Regions from separate parts of the Mycobacterium sp. E2238 genome, predicted to be linked through region 1. Evidence: predicted binding sites of a transcription regulator. Region 1 holds the regulator's gene; each other region holds the start of a gene.
What was found. Region 1 encodes LexA, which represses DNA repair genes until DNA is damaged. Its sites were predicted from a motif close to CGAACANNTGTTCG; they were not measured.
Positions count from the first base shown of each region.

Region 2: the regulator LexA is predicted to act here: its motif matches at 2,010-2,023, upstream of ruvC (crossover junction endodeoxyribonuclease RuvC).
Region 3: the regulator LexA is predicted to act here: its motif matches at 999-1,012, upstream of cofD (2-phospho-L-lactate transferase).
Region 4: the regulator LexA is predicted to act here: its motif matches at 1,415-1,428, upstream of recA (recombinase RecA).

Region 1 covers NZ_LZKF01000083.1:6,817-10,020, forward strand. The annotation lists gene A5711_RS06945 (LGFP repeat-containing protein) at 1-784, shown strand, start outside; gene lexA (transcriptional repressor LexA) at 808-1,506, opposite strand; gene A5711_RS06955 (LysM peptidoglycan-binding domain-containing protein) at 1,797-2,291, shown strand; gene nrdR (transcriptional regulator NrdR) at 2,393-2,857, shown strand; gene A5711_RS06965 (peroxynitrite isomerase) at 2,895-3,204, shown strand, end outside.
Region 2 covers NZ_LZKF01000192.1:13,649-16,852, forward strand. The annotation lists gene ruvB (Holliday junction branch migration DNA helicase RuvB) at 1-845, opposite strand, end outside; gene ruvA (Holliday junction branch migration protein RuvA) at 842-1,441, opposite strand; gene ruvC (crossover junction endodeoxyribonuclease RuvC) at 1,438-1,992, opposite strand; gene A5711_RS17625 (DUF4178 domain-containing protein) at 2,174-2,785, shown strand; gene A5711_RS17630 (DUF2617 family protein) at 2,795-3,204, shown strand, end outside.
Region 3 covers NZ_LZKF01000241.1:1,053-4,256, forward strand. The annotation lists gene A5711_RS21760 (metallopeptidase family protein) at 126-548, shown strand; gene A5711_RS21765 (WhiB family transcriptional regulator) at 562-900, opposite strand; gene cofD (2-phospho-L-lactate transferase) at 1,253-2,254, shown strand; partial or broken gene A5711_RS21775 (coenzyme F420-0:L-glutamate ligase) at 2,251-3,204, shown strand, end outside.
Region 4 covers NZ_LZKF01000062.1:6,650-9,853, forward strand. The annotation lists gene recX (recombination regulator RecX) at 1-287, opposite strand, end outside; gene recA (recombinase RecA) at 253-1,305, opposite strand; gene A5711_RS05010 ((2Fe-2S)-binding protein) at 1,609-2,274, shown strand; gene A5711_RS05015 (flavodoxin family protein) at 2,319-2,945, shown strand; gene A5711_RS05020 (DUF3046 domain-containing protein) at 2,949-3,167, opposite strand; gene A5711_RS05025 (hypothetical protein) at 3,187-3,204, opposite strand, start outside.

The DNA.
Region 1 (3,204 bases):
GGGACGCGACGACGTCACCACCGAGCATTTCGCGCGTCAGCAGGAAGCGCCCGAGGCCGCGAGTCGGGTCAGCTGGCGGCGCGCCGGCGCGGACGAGGATTCATTCGAGCAGGACCCCGACGCGGTGGATACCGACTCCTTCTCGGCGGTGTCGCCGGCGGCCCTGTCGGAGGCCGGCTACCCCGAAACGGAAACCGAATACGCCGAATCCGAGTACGCCGATTCGGATTACGCCGACGAGGAATACGCAGACCAGCATTACGCCGAGGTCGAATACGCCGACGAGGAGCGAGAGTCCGCCTACGCAGATGCCCCCCGCGGGGACGACGACTATGTGGAGGCGGAATACCTCGACGTCGCCGCGGCGCGCACGCCCCCGGACCCCGAGTTCGACGCGGGTGACCCCGACGTCGCCGCTCCCCAGGCCGAGTATCCGGATGTTGCGGTCACGGACGTCGCCGAGGCCGCCGCTCCCGAGGTCGCCGGCCCGGAAACCGTCGTGCCGACGGCGGCGGCCGCCGCCGCGGCCGAGCAACGCAGCGGGAGGCACGCGGCCACGGACGACGAGGACACCGCAGGGGGAGCCGGCCCGTCCGGGCGTCCGACCATCCACCTACCGCTCGACGACCCCTATCAGGTGCCCGACGGGTATCCGATCAAGGCGAGCGCCCGCTTCGGGCTGTACTACACGCCGGGCAGCGAGCTCTACCACGACACGCTCGCCGAAATCTGGCTGTCCAGCGAAGAAGTGGCGCAGGCCAACGGCTTCGTGAAGGCGGACTAGGCCCGCCCGAAAGTCCCGACCGGCTAGACCTTGCGGATCACCGTGACGACCTTGCCCAGCACGGTCGCGTCATTGCCGGGAATGGGGTCGAAGGCCGGGTTGTGCGGCATCAGCCAGACCTGACCGCCCGCGCGCTTGAACGTCTTCACGGTGGCTTCCCCGTCGAGCATGGCCGCCACGATGTCGCCGTTGTCGGCGACGTTCTGCTGGCGCACCACCACCCAGTCGCCGTCGCAGATCGCCGCCTCGACCATGGAGTCGCCGACGACCTTGAGCAGGAAGAGCGTGCCCTCGCCGACCAGCTCACGCGGCAACGGGAAGACGTCCTCGACCGCCTCCTCGGCGAGGATGGGGCCACCGGCCGCGATGCGCCCGAGGACCGGAACGAACGTCGGCTCCGGCAGTGCGTCCGAGCCGGCGACATCGGTGGTACGCGCCGCCACCTCGTCATCGGCGCCGCGGACGTCGACGGCCCGCGGGCGGTTCGGGTCGCGGCGCAGGTATCCCTTGCGCTCCAGGGTGCGCAGTTGGTGGGCCACCGACGAGGTCGACGTCAGGCCGACGGCGTCGCCGATCTCCCGGATGCTCGGCGGGTAACCGCGACTGGTGACCGACGCGCGAATGACGTTCAGAATGGTGCGTTGCCGTTCGGTCAGCGATGAATCCACGGCGTGCAGCCGACCGTCCGCGCCGGCCGATGAGGTGTCGTTGCTGTCGCTCATGGCTCTGAATGTAACCCCACTACGGCCGAGAATCAAACATGTGTTCGACTAGCGTGTCGCCCTCCCGGGGTAGCCGCAAAACCGCCCGCAGACGCGATTAATCACAAAGGTGTAACTCTTCGGCAGATCGGGTATTTCAGCCGCATGTCAGCTCTAGCGACCACGGACTTGTCGGTGGCGTGGTCTAGCGTTCGACTCGTGCGACACGCTTCGCTCACATGTTCGGATTTCGAACACACGAGCGATACAGTCGAACAGCTGAGCGAATCAAGTTGACCGGAGGAACGCAGATGACAACCATCCACACGCTGGCGCCGCGTACCAGCAGCCCTCGTCGTCCGGTCAACGGGCCGGTCCAGGGGCTCCGTTACGGCCGGGACGGGCTGGCCCGTTCGCGCCGGCCCGGTCCGTCGAGGCCGGCGGGCGCACCCACGCGCTATTACGGCACCGGCGTCGCGATGTCGGCCGCGCCTCATCGCAAGCGGCCCGTCACGGTGGCCACCACCGTCTGGTTGGCGCTGGCCGCCGGCGCGATCACCCTGTGGCTGGGCCTGGTCGGGAACGTCGGTCAGGTGCTCAACGGCGGCGCCGGGAGTTCGGCCGCTCACGTACCCGACCGGTTGGCCGTGGTCCGCGTCGAGGCGGGGGAGTCGCTGCAAGACGTCGCTCACCGGGTGGCGCCCGATGCGCCGACGCGTCAGGTTGCCGACCGCATCCGCGAACTCAACGACATGAACTCGCCGACATTGGTGGCGGGCCAAACGCTGATCGCCCCGGTGGGCTGACCACCGCCCTCGCGGGCCGGCTGCATTCGCCGCGCAGGTGAGCGCACGGGTACGCTCGTGCTGCGGTACCTGGTGTTTGTCGGCACGGCGAAGGAGCGGCCATGCATTGCCCGTTCTGCCGTCATCCCGATTCCCGGGTGATCGACTCGAGGGAAACCGATGAAGGTCAGGCCATCCGTCGCCGCCGATCGTGTCCCGAGTGCGGGCGGCGCTTCACGACCGTGGAAACCGCGGTTCTCGCGGTGGTCAAGCGCAGTGGAGTCACCGAACCCTTCAGCAGGGAAAAGGTCATCAGCGGTGTCCGCCGGGCCTGCCAGGGTCGCCAGGTGGACGATGACGCGCTGAACCTGCTGGCCCAACAGGTCGAGGACACCGTGCGGGCCGCGGGTTCCCCGGAGGTCGCGAGTCATGAGGTCGGGCTTGCCATTCTCGGCCCGCTGCGCGACCTCGACGAAGTGGCGTACCTGCGGTTCGCGTCGGTATACCGCTCCTTCGAGTCCGCGGCCGATTTCGAGCGCGAGATCCAGGCACTGCGCGAACACCGCCAGGTGACAACGCCGAGCTGACGGCCGGGCTCAAGCCGTCCCGGCTAGGCTCGTTTTCATGCCCACCGCGTTGCATCCCGACCTCGAGGCGTTGGCACCACTCCTGGGAACCTGGGCCGGCCAGGGTGCGGGCGAATACCCGACGATCCAGCCCTTCGACTACCTCGAAGAAGTGGTCTTCTCTCACGTCGGCAAGCCGTTTCTGGCCTACGCGCAAAAGACCAAGGCGCCCGACGGCAAGCCGTTGCATGCCGAGACCGGATACCTTCGCGTGCCGCAGCCCGGTCACGTCGAGCTGGTGCTGGCGCACCCGAGCGGCATCACCGAGATCGAGGTCGGTACCTATTCGGCCACCGGCGGCCGGATCG
Region 2 (3,204 bases), on a different contig from region 1:
ACCGGCCCGCCGCCGAAACTGCGGGTCAGCGCCGACAGCACCGCCCGGTCCAACCGGTCCAAGCCGAGTTCGTCGACGTCGTAGACCGCCAGCGCCGACTTCGCGACGTCGCGGGTGATCACCCCGTCGGCGCGGACCTCGGCGAAGTCCCGGACCCGGCGCAGGAGCCGGTTCGCGATGCGCGGCGTGCCGCGCGAGCGCCGGGCGATCTCCTCGGCCGCCTCGGCGCCCAGCTCGATACCCAGAATCCCGGCGGAGCGGGCCAGCACCCGCTCCAGCTCGGCGGGCTCGTAGAAGTCCATGTGTGCGGTGAAGCCGAACCGGTCGCGCAGCGGGCCGGTCAGCGCGCCGGACCGGGTGGTGGCGCCGACCAGGGTGAAGGGCGCGACCTCCAGGGGGATCGACGTCGCGCCGGGACCCTTGCCCACCACCACGTCGACCCGAAAGTCCTCCATGGCCAGGTACAGCATCTCCTCAGCGGGCCGCGCTATGCGGTGGATCTCGTCGATGAACAGCACGTCGTGCTCGACCAGGTTGGACAGCATGGCGGCCAGGTCGCCGGCGCGTTCCAGCGCGGGGCCCGACGTCACCCGCAACGACGTCCCGAGTTCGGCCGCGATGATCATGGCCAGCGACGTCTTGCCGAGCCCGGGCGGACCCGACAGCAGGATGTGATCCGGTGTCCCACCGCGGTTCTTGGCCCCCTCGATCACCAGTTGGAGCTGTTCGCGCACCCGCGGCTGGCCGATGAACTCTTGCAGCGAACGCGGCCGCAGGCTGACGTCGATGTCCCCCTCCCCGACGGCCAGCGCCGGGGACAGCTCGCGGTCGTCGTATTCGCTCATCGGGACTTGCCCAGCAGCGACAGCGCGGCGCGCAGGGCGCCCGACGTCGTCGCGTCCTGCTCGGTGGCCAGCACCTTGTCGGTGGCCTCTTCGGCCTGCTTGACGGCGAAGCCGAGACCGACCAGGGCCTCCACCACCGGGCCCCGGACCGCGTGCCCGTTTACCCCGGATGCGCCACCCGGAGCGCCCGCCGCGACGGCACCGACCTTGTCCCGCAACTCGAGCACCATCCGCTCGGCGCCGCGTTTACCGATCCCGGGCACCCGGGTCAGCGCCGTGACGTCGCTGTCGTGCAGCACCTGCCGCAGCGCCGCGGCGTCGTGCACCGCCAGCGTCGCCATGGCCAGCCGTGGCCCCACGCCCGACACCGTCAGCAGCGTGAGGAACAGGTCGCGGGTGTCGGAGTCGGTGAACCCGTACAGCGTCATCGAATCCTCGCGCACCACCATCGCGGTGATCAGCCGGGCCTCGGTCCCGGTGCGCAGGGTCGCCAACGTCGACGGTGTCGCGTTCACCCGGTAGCCGACCCCGGCGGCCTCGATCACCGCATGGTCGAGCGCCACCTCGAGCACCTCGCCGCGCACCGACGCGATCATCGTGCGGCCTTCAGCTTCGCTAGATACTTGTGCCGCTGCTGCTCGGCCAGCGCCTCGGCCGCGGCCATCCGGGCCATCATCGGCGCCCTCCAGCAGTGACAGATCGCCAGCGCCAGCGCGTCGGCGGCGTCGGCCGGCGTCGGTTTGGCTTGCAGCGCAAGGATTTTGGTGACCATCGCGGTGACCTGGGCCTTGTCGGCGGCGCCGTTGCCCGTCACCGCGGCCTTCACCTCGCTCGGGGTGTGAAAGTGCACGTCGATGCCGCGTCTGGCGGCCGCGAGCGCGACCACCCCGCCGGCCTGCGCGGTGCCCATCACCGTCGAGACGTTCAGCTGGGAGAACACCCGCTCGATGGCCACGACATCCGGTTGGTGGGTGGCCAGCCAGTGCTCGACGGCATCGCTGATGGCCAGCAGCCGATGGGCTAACGGCGCATCAGACGGGGTCCGCACCACGTCGACGTCGAGCGCGACAACGTTTCGCCCGCGCCCGGTTTCGACCACCGACAGTCCGCATCGGGTCAGTCCGGGGTCGACGCCCATCACGCGCATTGCCCGCTCCCACCTGTAGAACAGCTGTTCGATACCCTAGCGGCCGGGGCCGACGGCTCCGCGGAGGACACGCGGCTTCGCCGCCGATTCCCGGCTCGGGACGTTACAGCGCCGAACCCGCGCAAAAGCTGTTAGCTTTACCCCACGTTCGCTCAAGCAATGTGGCAACGGAAGGGTTCGCGTGGGATCACTGCTGGTCATTATCGCGATCGTGCTGTTCATCGCGTCAATCGTGGTGTTGGTCATCGCTTTGCGGCGGCCCAAGCAATCGGCCCCGCCGCGCGGACGCCAGGATCCCCTCTCGTTCAACGCGATGCCCGAGTTCGGGCCCCGGCAACTCGGCCCCGGCGCGATCGTCAGCTACGGCGGCGTCGACTACGTGGTCCGCGGATCGGTGACGTATCGCGAGGGCCCGTTCGTGTGGTGGGAACATCTGCTGGAGGGCGGCGACCAGCCGATCTGGTTCAGCGTCGAAGAGGACGACGGGCGCCTCGAGCTGGCGATGTGGGTCAGCCGCAAGGACGTCCAGCTGCAGCCGGGCGACTCCTACGTCGTCGACGGGGTGACGTTTCACGAGTCCGAACGCGGTCGCGCGTCGTTCACCACCGAGGGCACCACCGGCCTGCCGGCGGGTGGCGAGATGGAGTTCGTCGACTGCGCCAACTCCGACGAGTCCGCGCTGCTCTCGTTCGAGCGCTGGGCGCCGGGCATGCCGTGGGAGGTTTCGACCGGCAAGCCCGTGCTGACGGGCGAGCTCACCGTGTATCCGGCGCCCCCGCCGTCGACCCCCTAGGGCGCGTCGGTGCCCCTTCATCAGCTCGCCGTTGCGCCGTCGGACGTCTCCGGGCAGAAGCTCGGACTGGCGCTCAACGCGCCCGCACCCCTGCCGCTGGCGGACTGCCTTCTGCACCACCCGGGCGGCGGCGCCCTGCGGCTGGGGGTGCTGGGTGCATCGCACGTCGTCACCGTCGAGCACGGCGCGGGCCGGTTCTCCGAAGAGGTCTCCTGCACGGCACGCGGCCTGGGCGTCGACCTGCCGGAGCGCACCGCCGCGCCCGGCTACTCCCTGCAATCCCGCACCGACTCGTACGACGAGGCGGCCTTCCGCCGCTTGGCGCGTGAGCTTCGTGACCGGTGCGCGCGGGAAAAGGGTTGGCTCGGTGGCACTTTCCCCGGCGACGACGCCGCGCTGACCGCGTTGGCCGCCGAACC
Region 3 (3,204 bases), on a different contig from region 1:
CAACCGGCCGGCCCCCGATGTGCAACCGTTACCATCGGCGCGTGGGCGATTCGCGCAGCTCCCCGCGGAGGGATCGGTCCCAGGGCCGATTCGCTTCCCATCGGTCCTCCCGGCGGGGCCGCGATGTGCGCGGCCCGCTGCTGCCGCCGACGGTGCCCGGCTGGCGCAGCCGGGCCGAGCGATTCGACATGGCGGTGCTGGAGGCCTACGAACCGATCGAGCGGCATTGGCAGGCCCGCCTGGCCGACCTCGACGTGGCGGTCGACGAGATTCCGCGCATCGCCGCCAAGGATCCCGACAGCGTGCAGTGGCCGCCGGAGGTGATCGCCGACGGGCCGATCCCGCTGGCACGACTGATCCCGGCCGGCGTCGACGTCCGCGGCAACGCCACACGGGCGCGAATTGTCTTGTTTCGCAAGCCGATCGAGCGACGGGCCAAAGACACCGTCGAGCTCGGTGATTTACTGCACGAAATCTTGGTGGCCCAGGTGGCCATCTACCTTGATGTAGAGCCGTCGGTCATCGACCCGACGATCGACGACGAATGACGCTGGCGCGGCGTTAGATAATGCCGCGCTTGAGGCGGCGGCGCTCGCGCTCGGAGAGACCGCCCCAAATGCCGAAGCGCTCGTCATGCTCCAGGGCGTACTCCAGGCACTCGTGGCGTACCTCGCACCCCAGGCAGATCTTCTTCGCCTCCCGGGTGGAACCGCCCTTCTCCGGGAAGAAAGCCTCGGGATCCGTTTGGGCGCAAAGCGCCCGGTCCTGCCACTGGTCCGCAACGGGCGCCGGCATCGGCTCGGGCTCGAATGCGACTGGCGCATCAGGAACCACGGTCAGGTGCGGCCGAACGGGTCGGACCGGCGCTGAGACGATAGGGGTGTGCGGCGTGCTCGCCATGACTCCTCGAAGATGTTCGTAAGACATACGGTCGTCCGCCTCCTCATTTTGATTGGGAGAGTGAGTGGTTCCCACTTTTCTGATGTGTACAGACAATTCGAACAAGTGATCGAATCTCGGTCTGCGACACCGGAACCGGCCGGCCAACCGGGAAATGACACTGTTGTGATTAGACACGGGTTAATCTGCCGGGTCAAGCATTACGGCGCATTTCCATACCATCTCGTGACCGAATTACGGCGTTTCCGTTGTTTTGCGCATTCGGCGTGTCGATCACACCGCGCGCGACTACGCTTAAGGGCCGCGTAACGGCCCCGCCACCGCACAGTCGCCGGGCAGTACTGTCGTCCACGTGAAGGTCACCGTTCTGGTCGGTGGGGTTGGCGGCGCCCGCTTCCTGCTGGGGATTCAACAGTTGCTCGGGCTGGGGCAGTTCGAAACGCAACAGCACCCAGACGCGGGAGCCGGCAACCACGAACTTAATGCAATCGTCAACATCGGCGACGACGCCTGGATTCATGGACTGCGGGTCTGCCCGGATTTGGACACCTGCATGTACACCTTAGGTGGAGGGGTAGACCCGGAGCGAGGGTGGGGTCACCGCGACGAAACCTGGCACGCCAAAGAGGAATTGGCGCGCTACGGCGTGCAGCCGGATTGGTTCGGGCTCGGCGACCGGGATATCGCCACCCACCTGGTGCGCACCCAAATGCTCAACGCCGGCTACCCCCTCTCGCAGATCACCACGGCGCTGTGCGATCGCTGGCAACCCGGCGCCCGGCTGCTGCCCGCGAGCGACGACCGCTGCGAGACGCACGTGGTGATCACCGATCCGGACGACGGCACCCGGCGGGCGATCCACTTCCAGGAGTGGTGGGTGCGCTACCGCGCCGACGTGCCCACGCACAGCTTCGCGTTCGTCGGCGCCGAAAAGGCCACCGCCACAAGTGATGCTGTCGCGGCCATCGCCGACGCCGACGTCATCCTGCTGGCACCCTCCAACCCGGTGGTGAGCGTCGGCGCCATCCTGGCCGTCCCCGGCATCCGGGCGGCGCTGCGCTCGGCGACCGCCCCGGTCGTCGGCTACTCGCCCATCATCGGCGGAAAACCATTGCGCGGCATGGCCGATGCGTGCCTGTCGGTGATCGGGGTGGAGTCCACCGCGGAGGCGGTCGGCCGGCACTACGGGGCGCGCCGCGGCACCGGGATCCTGGACTGCTGGCTGGTGCACGAGGGCGACCACGCTGACATCGAGGGGGTCGCGGTGACGGCCGTGCCGCTGTTGATGACCGACCCGAAGGCGACGGCCGAGATGGTGCGCGCCGGGCTCGAGCTCGCGGGCGTGGCCCCGTGACCGAACACGGCACCGGATCCACGATCGAGATCCTGCCCGTCGCCGGACTGCCCGAATTCCGTCCCGGCGACGACCTGAGCGCCGCCCTGGCCGCGGCCGCAGCCTGGCTCCGCGACGGCGACGTCGTGGTGGTGACGAGCAAGGTGGTGTCCAAGTGCGAGGGCCGGCTGGTGCCGGCGCCGCAGGACCCCGAGGAGCGCGACCGACTCCGGCGCGAGCTGGTCGATGCCGAGGCGGTGCGGGTGCTGGCGCGCAAGGGCCGCACCCTGATCACCGAGAACCGCATCGGTCTGATTCAGGCGGCCGCGGGTGTGGACGGATCCAACGTGGGCCGCGACGAACTGGCGCTGCTGCCGGTCGACCCGGACGGCAGCGCCGCGGCGCTGCGCGCCGGGCTGGCCGACCGGCTCGGCGTCGACGTGGCCGTGGTCATCACCGACACGATGGGCCGCGCGTGGCGCAACGGCCAGATCGATGCGGCGGTGGGGTCGGCGGGTCTAGCTGTACTGCACGGCTATTCGGGGACAGTCGACCGCCACGGCAACGAGCTGGTGGTCACCGAGATCGCGGTCGCAGACGAGGTGGCGGCGGCGGCGGATCTGGTGAAGGGCAAATTGACCGCCATGCCGGTGGCCGTGGTGCGCGGCCTGCCAAAGAATCTCGTGGCCGACGACGGGTCGACGGCCCGGCAACTGTTGCGGCCCGGCGAGGAAGACCTGTTCTGGCTGGGCACGGCCGAAGCGCTCGACATGGGGCGCCGGCAGGCGCAGCTGTTGCGCCGGTCGGTGCGCCGGTTCAGCGCCGAGCCGGTCGCCGCCGAGCTGATCGAGGCCGCCGTGGCCGAGGCGCTCACGGCGCCGGCCCCGCACCACACCCGGCCGGTCCGGTTCGTCTGGCTGCAGACCGGCGACGTGCGGACGCGACTGCTGGACCGCATGAAGGACAAGTGG
Region 4 (3,204 bases), on a different contig from region 1:
TTGTCGACACCTTTGGTTCGCAATTCGGCGGCCAGGGCCCGCCTGCTCTTCGCCCGGCGGGACTGCACCCACTGTTCGGCGAAATCGCTGTCGTCGACCAGGCCAACGGCGGCGAGCCGGTCGAGCACGGCATCGCTGACGTCTTCGGGGTAACCGCGTTTCGCCAGCTGGCCGTGCAGCTCGGCCCGGGTGCGCGCCCTCGCGGTGAGCAGGCGCAGGCACAGCGTTCGCGCCTGCTCCTCGCGAGAGGGCTCAGAAATCGACGGGGGCGGGCAGGACGCTGTCATTTGAGGGGTCATCGGTCACGACCGCGCCAATGCCGAGCTTCTCCTTGATCTTCTTCTCGATCTCGTTGGCCACCTCGCCGTTTTCCATCAGGAAGGTGCGGGCATTCTCCTTGCCCTGACCGAGCTGCTCACCCTCGTAGGTGAACCAGGAACCGGACTTGCGGATGAAGCCCTGCTCCACGCCCATATCGATCAGCGAACCCTCGCGGCTGATCCCCCTGCCGTAGAGGATGTCGAATTCCGCCTGCTTGAACGGCGGCGACACCTTGTTCTTGACGACCTTGACCCGGGTGCGGTTACCGACCGCGTTGGTGCCGTCCTTGAGCGTCTCGATTCGGCGCACGTCCATGCGCACCGACGCGTAGAACTTCAAAGCCTTACCGCCCGTGGTGGTTTCCGGGCTGCCGAACATCACCCCGATCTTTTCCCGCAGCTGGTTGATGAAGATCGCGGTGGTTCCCGAATTGTTCAGCGCGCCAGTCATTTTCCGCAGCGCCTGGCTCATCAGCCGGGCCTGCAGACCGACGTGGCTGTCCCCCATCTCCCCCTCGAGCTCCGCGCGCGGCACCAGCGCCGCCACCGAGTCGATGACCAGGATGTCCAGCGCGCCGGAGCGGATCAGCATGTCGGCGATCTCGAGGGCCTGCTCCCCCGTGTCGGGCTGGCTGACCAGCAGGGAATCGGTGTCCACGCCCAGCTTCTTGGCGTAGTCCGGGTCCAGAGCGTGCTCGGCGTCGATGAACGCCGCGACGCCGCCGGCGGCCTGGGCGTTGGCCACCGCATGCAGGGCGACGGTGGTCTTACCCGAGGACTCCGGGCCGTAGATCTCCACGACCCGGCCGCGGGGCAGGCCGCCGATGCCCAGGGCCACGTCCAGTGCGATGGATCCGGTCGGGATGACCGAGATCGGCTGACGCATCTCGTCGCCGAGACGCATCACCGAGCCTTTGCCATAGCTCTTTTCGATCTGGGCCATCGCCAGTTCGAGAGCCTTCTCGCGGTCGGGGGCTTGCGTCATGGTGCCTCTCCTATAGTTCGGTGTGTTCGGTGACCGGTATCGGTCGGTTGGCCGTGACACTAGAGAAGGCCACCGACAAGTTGACTCACCGAACGTTCCCCACAGTAGCCGAACACCTGTTCGATTCAAGCGGACACGCCGAGGCCCACCACACGTATGGCAACATCTGCTATCGAAAGGCGCCGACGGGCCAAGTCTCAGGGGACCGGAGCGAAGCCAGGGCGGCCCGCCACTGTGTGACCGCCGGCGCTTCCTCACCCACCACCGGGGCGGATCTCCCCTGAAGAGCTTGGTTTCTCATTAATGGACATCTCCGCTGAGCTGGCCGAAATATCTTGCTACAAAGGGTTTTTCGCGTTGCCCGTGGGTGGCGATGCGGCGGGATGGCATCCGGTCGGGCGGTCCTACGCCGACGGCTGCACCGACCTGATCGACGCCACCGCCAAGCGCTATCACACGACGGAACTGCGCGTCGCCGCCTCATTGGTTCACCTCGGCCACGCCAGCCGCCTGTGGTCGCCCGTGCTCGCATGCGCGCTCGGTCACGGCGTCGTCCCCGACCTCAGCGACTTGCAGCGCGCCGACGACGGGGCGCAACTGCGGCTGCCCGCGCCCGTCGGGATCCCCGCCGACTCACCGGGGGTGCTGTACCGGGTGGTGGTGCAACAGCACATGGAGCCGCTCGCCGCCGGCCTGCGGGTCAAGCTGGCGCCCGCCCTGCTGGCGGGCAATGTCGCCTCCGCGCTGACCGGAGCCGCGCGGGCCCTGCTCGCGGCGCGGCCCGACCTCGGCCCGCGGATCGCCGCGATGACCCATGCGCTGCTGGGTACCGGCGCACTGGCCGGATCCGGTGTCACGGGCCCACACCTGAGCTTCAAACGCCGGAGTTGCTGCCTCTTGTATCGGCTGCCGGGCCGGTTCGTCTGCGGCGATTGCGTGTTCGAGGCGCCCCCGCCGAAGCGGGCTTAGGCGTCGCGTCGTTTGCCCTTGTGGTGCAGGGGTATCTGACCGTCATGTCCACAACCGCACCTCCATCCCTGCGCGCCCTCGCGTTGACCTGCTCGTTGAAGAAGAGCCCGGAGCCGTCGAGCACCGAGCTGATCGCCGATCAGGTGCTGGCTCAACTGCGCAAGGCGGGGGTCGACGGCGACAAGGTGCGCTGCGTGGACCTGGCGCTGCTGCCCGGCGTGGAAGCCGACATGGGGCCGGGCGACGAATGGCCGGGGCTGCTGGCGAAGATCACCGCGGCGGACATCGTCGTGCTGTCGACGCCCACCTGGGTCGGCCACATGTCCAGCGTCGCGCAGCGCGTGCTGGAGCGCCTCGACGCCGCGATCTCCGACAAGGACGACGCCGGACGGCCCCGGATGGTCGGCAAGGTGGCGCTGGCGGCGGTCGTGGGGAACGAAGACGGCGCACACAAGATCGTCGCCGACCTCTTCCAGGCGCTGAACGACATCGGATTCTCGATCCCCGCTCAGGGGTGCACGTACTGGAACGGCGAGGCCATGCAAGGGACCAACTTCAACGACCTGGACGAAGTGCCCGAAGCGGTGGCCGCCACCACCGCAACGGCGGCCCGCAACGCCGCCCACCTCGCGGCCCTACTGCGGCAGAACGAGTACCCGCCCTACGAATAGGCGTCACCACTGATCGCGCGGCACGTCGAAGTCGACGCACAGGGCCCGCCACACGTCGCGAGGCTCGGCCCCGTCCTCGATCGCCTGGGCGGCGGTGCGGCCGTCGAAACCGCTCAGCACATGGTCCGCGAGCACCGAAGAGCCGTACGCCGCACCGAATCGCAGGACGACGCGTTCGTTGAATTCCGTTAGCCGCACGCCAGCAAGATACCCACCGGGCAGCGATCGGACACCGGCCGCGTTACCGCCAGCTGGCCGG